Regions from separate parts of the Streptomyces sp. NPDC002776 genome, predicted to be linked through region 3. Evidence: predicted binding sites of a transcription regulator. Region 3 holds the regulator's gene; each other region holds the start of a gene.
What was found. The regulator HrcA, encoded in region 3, represses chaperone genes, less so after heat shock. The targets are predictions, from matches to a motif close to TTNGCACTCNGNNNNNCNGAGTGCNAA.
Positions count from the first base shown of each region.

Region 1: a site for HrcA is predicted at 1,452-1,478, ahead of groL (chaperonin GroEL). Genes of this name have one in related genera too.
Region 2: a site for HrcA is predicted at 2,181-2,207, ahead of groES (co-chaperone GroES). Genes of this name have one in related genera too.

Region 1 covers NZ_JBSFVG010000006.1:143,558-146,817, reverse strand. Annotated here, with positions in the region: gene groL (chaperonin GroEL) at 1-1,289, opposite strand, end outside; gene ACWD11_RS14850 (cold-shock protein) at 1,632-1,835, opposite strand; gene ACWD11_RS14845 (MoaD/ThiS family protein) at 2,266-2,541, opposite strand; gene thrC (threonine synthase) at 2,538-3,260, opposite strand, start outside.
Region 2 covers NZ_JBSFVG010000001.1:563,762-567,021, forward strand. Annotated here, with positions in the region: gene groL (chaperonin GroEL) at 1-1,607, opposite strand, end outside; gene groES (co-chaperone GroES) at 1,726-2,034, opposite strand; gene ACWD11_RS02540 (polysaccharide deacetylase family protein) at 2,231-2,926, opposite strand; gene ACWD11_RS02545 (polysaccharide deacetylase family protein) at 2,923-3,260, opposite strand, start outside.
Region 3 covers NZ_JBSFVG010000015.1:56,394-59,653, forward strand. Annotated here, with positions in the region: gene ACWD11_RS26955 (DUF3097 domain-containing protein) at 1-20, opposite strand, end outside; gene ACWD11_RS26960 (MBL fold metallo-hydrolase) at 55-780, opposite strand; gene hrcA (heat-inducible transcriptional repressor HrcA) at 943-1,959, shown strand; gene dnaJ (molecular chaperone DnaJ) at 1,960-3,096, shown strand.

The DNA.
Region 1 (3,260 bases), on a different contig from region 3:
GAGAGGTCGAGCTTCTCGAAGACCGAGGAGGCCTGCAGCAGGGCCACGCCACCACCGGCGACGATGCCCTCCTCGACGGCCGCCTTGGCGTTGCGCACGGCGTCCTCGATGCGGTGCTTGCGCTCCTTGAGCTCCACCTCGGTGGCGGCACCGGCCTTGATGACGGCCACGCCGCCGGCCAGCTTCGCCAGACGCTCCTGCAGCTTCTCGCGGTCGTAGTCCGAGTCGCTGTTCTCGATCTCGGCGCGGATCTGGTTGACCCGGCCCTGGACCTGCTCCGAGGAGCCGGAACCGTCGACGATCGTGGTCTCGTCCTTGGTGATGACGACCTTGCGGGCCTTGCCCAGGAGGTCCAGGGAGGTGTTCTCGAGCTTGAGACCGACCTCCTCGGAGATGACCTCGCCGCCGGTGAGGATGGCGATGTCGTTCAGCATCGCCTTGCGGCGGTCGCCGAAGCCCGGGGCCTTGACGGCGACGGACTTGAAGGTGCCGCGGATCTTGTTGACGACCAGGGTCGACAGGGCCTCGCCCTCGACGTCCTCGGCGATGATCAGCAGCGGCTTGCCCGACTGCATGACCTTCTCCAGCAGCGGGAGCAGGTCCTTGACCGAGGAGATCTTGGAGTTGGCGATCAGGATGTACGGGTCGTCGAGGACGGCCTCCATACGCTCCATGTCGGTGGCGAAGTACGCCGAGATGTAGCCCTTGTCGAAGCGCATACCCTCGGTGAGCTCCAGCTCCAGACCGAAGGTCTGGGACTCCTCGACGGTGATGACGCCTTCCTTGCCGACCTTGTCCATGGCCTCGGCGATGAGCTCGCCGATCTGGGTGTCGGCGGCGGAGATGGAGGCCGTGGAGGCGATCTGCTCCTTGGTCTCGACGTCCTTCGCCTGCTCCAGCAGGGCGGCGGAGACGGCCTCGACGGCCTTCTCGATACCGCGCTTCAGGGCCATCGGGTTGGCACCGGCGGCGACGTTGCGCAGGCCCTCGCGGACCAGCGCCTGGGCGAGAACGGTCGCCGTGGTCGTACCGTCACCGGCGACGTCGTCCGTCTTCTTGGCGACTTCCTTGACCAGCTCGGCGCCGATCTTCTCGTACGGGTCCTCGAGCTCGATCTCCTTGGCGATGGAGACACCGTCGTTGGTGATCGTGGGGGCGCCCCACTTCTTCTCGAGGACGACGTTGCGGCCCTTGGGGCCGAGCGTCACCTTCACGGCGTCCGCGAGCTGGTTCATGCCGCGCTCGAGGCCGCGCCGCGCCTCCTCGTCGAACGCGATGATCTTGGCCATGTGAAGTGGTCCCTCCAGGACTGGGGGTGATTCCTTCGGACCGCGCCCGCGCCCGCGACGGACGGCTCGCCGGCCTGTGGTTCCTTGCCCCACCTGGCCTGCGGGCCTCACCGACCCGGTCCTTCGTTGTCACTCTCACCTTCAGAGTGCTAACGCCAATGATTAGCACTCGGGGTAGGCGAGTGCAAGCGGCTCTCGGGTTTCGGGCCCCCTGTGTGCGGTTCTCATGCGGTTGCCGTCGGGTCCGCCGGGCACACGGAAGGGCTCGCACCCGGGGGGTTGGGTCCCCTTGGTGCGAGCCCTTCAGCGGAAGACGTAGCTTGCGGTTCGTTGGTCGCGCGTTCAGGCAGATACGCGAACCATGTCGGCCTGCGGGCCCTTCTGGCCCTGCGAGATCTCGAACTCGACCCGCTGGCCCTCTTCCAGGGTGCGGTACCCGTCCATCTGGATCGCGCTGTAGTGGACGAAAACATCCGCACCACCGTCGACCGCGATGAAGCCGTACCCCTTCTCCGCGTTGAACCACTTGACGGTGCCCTGAGCCATGCCTAACTCCCCTATTACTGGCCCTTGCACAGATCCGCACTTCGCGGATCCGGGTCAGACCTCACCCCCCACGGTTTGGGGGCGTGCGCCGGAACGCGTCGACCGCGGCTGAATGTATCTGTCCAACTGCCGTCTGCAACAGGTCAATCGGACGAGAATTCTGGACGCGCACAGTCCGGAATGTAGTGAGAATTCGCCCGAACTCAGGGCAAGTCGGGCCCCATAAAAGGAGCAGATGACGCAAAAGGCGCGCACACTTTGGCTACTTCTCGTCGCATAGGGCTTCAGGACTCATATGCGCCCGGCATGCGAAGTGGGGCGGGTTCCCCAACTGTACCGCGCTCAACCAAGCAGAATTGCCCCCTCCGTTTGTCTTACGGAGAGGGCAATTCGATGAACTCAGAGTGATACGCCTTACCGACGGTAACGATCAGCCGCCGGCCACCGCCGGAATGATGGAAACTCCGGCGCCGTCGGGGATCGCCGTCTGCAGGCCCTGCTCGAAGCGGACGTCGTCGTCATTGACGTACACATTCACGAACCGGCGCAGCTTGCCCTGGTCGTCCAGGACCCGGGCGGCGATTCCGGTGTGGTTCTTCTCCAGGTCGGCGATGACCTCGGCGAGGGTGCCACCCTCGGCCGTCACCTCGGCGGCACCACCGGTGTAGGTGCGCAGGATGGTGGGGATGCGGACTTTGACGCTCATGAGTCGAGGCCAGCCTCTCGGAAGGAGTCGAGGTTCGGGCGGATCGTCGCGGTGAGGCCGGTGCCGGCCACCGCGTCGAGGGTCTTGAGGCCATCGCCGGTGTTGAGGACGACCGTCGTCTTGGCGGGGTCGAGCAGGCCGTTCTCGATCAGCTTGCGCGTCACGCCCAACGTCACGCCGCCCGCCGTCTCCGCGAAGATCCCCTCGGTCCGGGCCAGCAGCTTGATCGCGTCGACCACCTGCTCGTCCGTCACGTCCTCCACCGCGCCGCCGGTGCGCCGGGCGATGTCCAGGACGTAGGGCCCGTCGGCCGGGTTGCCGATGGCCAGCGACTTGGCGATGGTGTTCGGCTTCTGCGGCCGGACCACGTCGTGGCCCGCCTTGTAGGCCACCGACACCGGCGAGCACCCCTCGGCCTGCGCGCCGAAGATCTTGTACGGCCTGTCCTCGACGAGCCCGAGCTTGATCAGCTCCTGCAGCCCCTTGTCGATCTTCGTCAGCTGCGAGCCGGACGCGATCGGCACGACGATCTGGTCCGGGAGCCGCCAGCCGAGCTGCTCGCAGATCTCGTACGCCAGGGTCTTGGAACCCTCCGCGTAGTACGGCCGCAGGTTGACGTTGACGAAGCCCCAGCCCTCACCGGCCGGGTCGCCGATCAGCTCGGAGCAGAAGCGGTTCACGTCGTCGTAGTTGCCCTCGATGCCGACCAGCTCGCCGCC
Region 2 (3,260 bases), on a different contig from region 3:
TGGCCGTGACCGGCGGCCGGCTCCTCCTCTTCCTTCTTCTCGACGACCAGGGTCTCGGTCGTGAGGAGGAGGGAGGCGATGGAGGCGGCGTTCTCCAGGGCGGAGCGGGTGACCTTCACCGGGTCGATGACGCCGGCCTTGACCAGGTCGCCGTACTCGCCGGTGGCGGCGTTGAAGCCCTGGCCCTTGTCGAGCTCGGCGACCTTGGCGGTGATGACGTAACCCTCCAGGCCGGCGTTCTCGGCGATCCAGCGCAGCGGCTCGACGACCGCGCGGCGGACCACGGCGACACCGGTGGCCTCGTCGCCGGTCTTGCCGAGGCCGCCCTCGAGCACCTTGGCGGCGTGCACCAGAGCGGAGCCACCACCGGAGACGATGCCCTCCTCGACCGCGGCGCGGGTCGCGGAGATGGCGTCCTCCAGACGGTGCTTCTTCTCCTTCAGCTCCACCTCGGTGGCGGCGCCGACCTTGATCACGCACACGCCGCCGGCCAGCTTCGCGAGGCGCTCCTGGAGCTTCTCGCGGTCCCAGTCGGAGTCGGTGTTCTCGATCTCGGCCTTGATCTGGTTGACGCGGCCCGCGACGTCCTCGGTGTTGCCGGCGCCGTCGACGACGGTCGTGTCGTCCTTGGTGACCGTGACACGGCGGGCGGAGCCCAGCACGTCCAGGTCGGCCTGGTCGAGCTTGAGGCCGACCTCCTCGGAGATGACCGTGGCGCCGGTGAGGACCGCGAGGTCCTGCAGCATCGCCTTGCGGCGGTCACCGAAGCCGGGGGCCTTGACCGCGACCGCGTTGAAGGTGCCGCGGATCTTGTTCACGACCAGGGTCGACAGGGCCTCGCCCTCGACGTCCTCGGCGATGATCAGCAGCGGCTTGGAGGCACCCGACTGGATGACCTTCTCCAGCAGCGGCAGCAGGTCCTGGATGGAGGAGATCTTGCCCTGGTTGATGAGGATGTAGGGGTCCTCCAGGACGGCCTCCATGCGCTCCTGGTCCGTCACGAAGTACGGCGACAGGTAGCCCTTGTCGAAGGCCATGCCCTCGGTGAAGTCCAGCTCCAGACCGAAGGTGTTGGACTCCTCGACGGTGATGACACCGTCCTTGCCGACCTTGTCCATCGCCTCGGCGATGAGCTCGCCGACCTGGCTGTCCTGGGCGGACAGACCGGCGACGGCGGCGATGTCGGACTTCTCGTCGATCGGGCGCGCGGTGGCGAGGAGCTCCTCGGACACGGCGGCGACGGCCGCGTCGATGCCCTTCTTCAGCAGCGCCGGGGAGGCACCCGCGGCGACGTTCTTCAGGCCCTCGCGGACGAGCGCCTGGGCCAGCACGGTGGCGGTGGTCGTACCGTCACCCGCGATGTCGTTGGTCTTGGTCGCCACCTCCTTCACCAGCTGGGCGCCGAGGTTCTCGTACGGGTCGTCGAGCTCGACCTCGCGGGCGATGGTGACGCCGTCGTTGGTGATGGTGGGGGCGCCGAACTTCTTGTCGATGACGACGTTGCGGCCCTTGGGGCCGATCGTCACCTTGACCGTGTCGGCCAGCTTGTTGACGCCGCGCTCGAGGGCGCGACGGGCGTCCTCGTCGAACTTCAGGATCTTCGCCATGACAGCGGGAGCCCTCTCGGATCGGTGGGTTCTCAAAAAGAAACTGCGCCCCGGGCGCCCGGCTTCTTATGTGGTCGCGGGGGCCAGGGGCGCAGCTCGAAAAACTTTGAGGTTGTGGTTACTTCTCGATGATCGCGAGCACGTCGCGAGCCGAGAGGACGAGGTACTCCTCGCCGTTGTACTTCACCTCGGTGCCGCCGTACTTGCTGTACAGCACGATGTCGCCGGTCTTGACGTCGAGCGGCAGACGGTCGCCGTTCTCGAAGCGGCCCGGGCCCACGGCAAGGACGACGCCCTCCTGGGGCTTCTCCTTGGCGGTGTCCGGGATGACCAGGCCAGAGGCGGTGGTCTGCTCGGCGTCGAGCGGCTGGACCACAATGCGGTCCTCGAGCGGCTTGATGGCAACCTTGGAGCTGGTGGTCGTCACGATCCGACCTCCCCCTTCGGAGATCTCACGGGGTTAACTGTCTGAGGTGGCGACCAGGTGGATCCGTCGTCGCGGGTGCCGGACCTGCCCGTCGCGTAGTTGGCACTCTCCAGTGGGGAGTGCCAGACCTGAGACTATGACCGTGATTAGCACTCGGTCAAGCGGACTGCTAATGCCGACGGCTCGGCGCGGCGCGTCACAGGTAGTTCTCGAGCCTGCCGACCCTCAGTCCCCGCTCCCGGATCTCCCCCAGCAGCCGCCGTGTCCGCTCCACCAGCGGCACCCCCGTCGGGTCGTCCGAGGGCAGCGAGACGATGTCGCCGGGGCGCAGGCGGTGGGGGCCCCCGGTGTAGGTCAGCCGGCCGTCGCCGCCCATCGCCGCCCGCCACAGCACCACCGCCGAGATCCCGCAGCCGGCCGCCGCGCGGAGCGTGGTCGTGTCGTACGTGCCGTGCGGGGGGCGGAAGAGGCGGGGGCGGATGCCGAAGCGGGCGCGCAGCTTGTCCTGCTGGCCGCAGATCTCGGCGCGCTGTCCGGCGTACGGCAGGCCGCGCAGGGCCCGGTGGTCGAGGGTGTGGTTCTGGATCGACGCGCCCACCGACTGCAGCCGCGCGAAGTGGCCGTAGCCCGGGCCGACCACGCTGTCCGTGAGGAACATGGCGACCGGGAGCCGCCGCGCACGGACCAGGTCGACGAAGCGGGGGTCCTGCTCGGCGCCGTCGTCGTAGGTGAGGAAGACGACCCGGTCGTCGGTGGCGACGTGCCGCACGACCGGCGGCGGAAAGGCCCCGGGCGGCCCCGGGGGCGGCCGGTCCGAGGGGCCCGCGGCCTGGGCGCAGCCCGTCAGGAGGACGGCCGCCACCGCCCCGGCCAGCGGGCCCCGGGGCCTCACAGGTAGTCCTCGAGACGGGCCACCGCGTACCCCTCGGCGGTGATCCTGTCGAGGAACCGGCGGATCATGTCGGGCATGGTGCCCTTCCAGTGCTCCTTGCCCCGGAAGTGGCTGAGCACGATGTCGCCGGGGTGGATGTCCCGGTCCCACTCGCGGTACTCCCAGCGGTCGACGAAGACCTCCTCGTTCCACAGGGGCACGTGCGTGATGCCGCACGCCTTGGCGGCGCGCAGGGTGGCGGCGTTGTAGTTGCCGAAGGGCGGCCGGAAGAGGTCGGGCCGGGTGCCGTAGCGCTTCTCGATCACGTCCTGCATGCCGCAGATCTCGCGCTTCT
Region 3 (3,260 bases):
TCCGGAGAGTACTGGCGCATTCGGATGACGATAGGAGAAGCGCCGGACCAGGTCCTACGACACGCCGAAACGGGCCGCCAGCGCGTCCCGCTGCGCCCGCACGAACGCCGCCTCCACCACCGCCCCGTGACCGGGCACGTACAGCGCGTCCTCGCCGCCCAGCGCCAGCAGCCGGTCCAGCGCCGCCGGCCACCGCGACGGCACGGCGTCCGGGCCCGCCTGGGGGTCGCCCGACTCCTCCACCAGGTCGCCGCAGAAGACGACCTCCGGGGAGCCGGGGACCAGGACCACCAGGTCGTGGGCCGTGTGGCCGGGGCCCACGTTCGCCAGCAGGACCTGGCGGCCGGGGCCGAGGTCGAGGGTCCACTCGCCGGAGACGTGATGCCGGGGCGGCGTGAGGACGTCCACCGCCTCGTCGGCCGCGCGCGCGTCCAGCCCGTGGCGCACCGCGTCCGCGCGCAGCGCCGCCCGGCCGTGCGGCCCGTACACCGAGTCGATGCCCACCGCGCCGTAGACCTCCGCCCCCGCGAAGGCCGCGGCGCCGAGGACGTGGTCGAAGTGGGGATGCGTCAGCGCGAGATGCGTCACACGGTGACCGGCGAGCGCCTCCGCCCGCATCCGCAGCCGGGCCCCCTCGGCCAGGCTCGACCCGGCGTCGACCACCAGCGCCTTACCCTCTCCGACGACCAGGCCCGCCGTGCAGTCCCAGCCGGGCAGCCGGCACCGGCCCACCCCGGCCGCGACCCGCTCCCATCCCAGCTCTTCCCAAGTCACCGTCATACCGCGACGCTAGCTGTACGACCCGTCACAGCAGGACCGACCTTGCCCGGGGAGTACCCCACCGCCGTACACTGGGCCGGGAACGCTGGCACTCGGGCGGACCGAGTGCCAGGCGAGGGGCCCCGGGGGACTGGGGGGTGCGACTTCTGGAGGTGTGCGCGGATGCTGAGTGAACGCAGGCTGCAGGTGCTGCGCGCCATCGTCCAGGACTATGTGGGCACCGAGGAGCCGGTGGGGTCGAAGGCCCTGACCGAGCGGCACAACCTCGGCGTCTCCCCGGCGACCGTCCGCAATGACATGGCGGCGCTGGAGGACGAGGGCTACATCGCCCAGCCGCACACCAGCGCCGGGCGCATCCCGACCGACAAGGGCTACCGGCTCTTCGTCGACAAGCTGGCCGGCGTCAAGCCGATGACCGCGCCCGAGCGGCGGGCCATCCAGAACTTCCTGGAGGGCGCCGTCGACCTCGACGACGTGGTGGCCAGGACGGTACGGCTGCTCGCGCAGCTCACCCGGCAGGTCGCCGTCGTGCAGTATCCGTCGCTCACCCGGTCCACCGTGCGCCATGTCGAGCTGCTCTCGCTCGCCCCCGCGCGCGTGATGCTCGTGCTGATCACGGACACCGGGCGGGTCGAGCAGCGGATGGTCGACTGCCCCGCGCCGTTCGGCGAGGCGTCCCTGGCCGATCTGCGGGCCCGGCTGAACAGCCGGATCGCGGGCCGGCGCTTCACCGATGTGCCGACCCTCGTCGAGGACCTCCCCGAGGGCTTCGACCTGGAGGACCGCGGCACGGTCTCGGCCGTCCTCTCCGCGCTGCTGGAGACGCTGGTCGAGGAGAACGAGGAGCGGCTGATGATCGGCGGCACCGCCAATCTCACCCGCTTCGGACATGACTTCCCCCTCACCATCCGGCCCGTCCTGGAGGCACTGGAGGAGCAGGTCGTGCTCCTCAAGCTCCTTGGCGAGGCCGGGGATTCGGGCATGACCGTACGCATCGGTCACGAGAACGCCTACGAGGGACTCAACTCCACGTCCGTGGTCTCGGTCGGCTACGGTTCGGGCGGCGAGGCAGTCGCCAAGCTCGGCGTGGTCGGACCGACCCGCATGGATTACCCGGGAACGATGGGAGCGGTACGCGCAGTGGCACGGTACGTCGGACAGATCCTGGCGGAGTCGTAAGTGGCCACGGACTACTACGCCGTTCTCGGCGTGCGCCGCGACGCGTCGCAGGAAGAGATCAAGAAGGCCTTCCGGCGGCTCGCCCGCGAGCTGCACCCGGACGTCAACCCCGATCCGAAGACCCAGGAGCGGTTCAAGGAGATCAACGCCGCCTACGAGGTGCTCTCGGACCCGCAGAAGAAGCAGGTCTACGACCTCGGCGGCGACCCGCTGTCCCAGGCGGGCGGCGCGGGCGCCGGCGGCTTCGGCGCGGGCGGCTTCGGGAACTTCTCGGACATCATGGACGCGTTCTTCGGTACGGCGTCGCAGCGCGGGCCGCGTTCGCGCACCCGCCGGGGCCAGGACGCCATGATCCGGCTGGAGATCGAGCTCGACGAGGCCGCCTTCGGCACGACGAAGGACATCCAGGTCGACACGGCGGTCGTCTGCAACACCTGTAGCGGCGAGGGCGCCGCGCCGGGGACCTCCGCGCAGACGTGCGACATGTGCCGCGGGCGCGGTGAGGTGTCGCAGGTGACGCGGTCCTTCCTGGGCCAGGTCATGACCTCGCGGCCGTGTCCGCAGTGCCAGGGCTTCGGCACCGTGGTGCCGACGCCGTGCCCGGAGTGCGCCGGTGACGGCCGGGTGCGGTCCCGCCGTACGCTCACGGTCAAGATCCCGGCCGGTGTCGACAACGGCACGCGGATCCAGCTCGCCGGTGAGGGCGAGGTGGGCCCGGGCGGCGGACCGGCCGGTGACCTCTACGTCGAGATCCACGAGCTGCCGCATGCGCAGTTCCAGCGCCGCGGCGACGATCTGCACTGCACGGTGACGATCCCGATGACGGCGGCGTCCCTCGGCACCAAGGTGCCGCTGGAGACCCTCGACGGCCTGGAGGAGGTCGACATCCGCCCGGGCACCCAGTCCGGCCAGTCGATCCCGCTGCACGACCGGGGCGTCACGCATCTGCGCGGCGGCGGCCGGGGCGACCTGATCGTCCACGTCGAGGTCCAGACCCCGAACAAGCTCGACCCGGAACAGGAACGCCTGCTCCGCGAACTGGCCAAACTGCGCGGCGAGGAACGGCCCCAGGGCCAGTTCCAGCCGGGGCAGCAAGGGCTGTTCTCGCGGTTGAAGGATGCGTTCAACGGCCGCTGACGCGGGCTGGGCCGACTGCCGGGGGTCCGGGGGTTGGCCCCCGGGGAGACACAGCCAGCCGGGGCAGCAGGGGTTGTTCTCGCGGTTGAAGGACGCCTTCAACGGACGCTGACGTCTGGTGCCGCCTCCGGTCCGTGCCGTCCGGACGGGTGGATTCGGAGTTG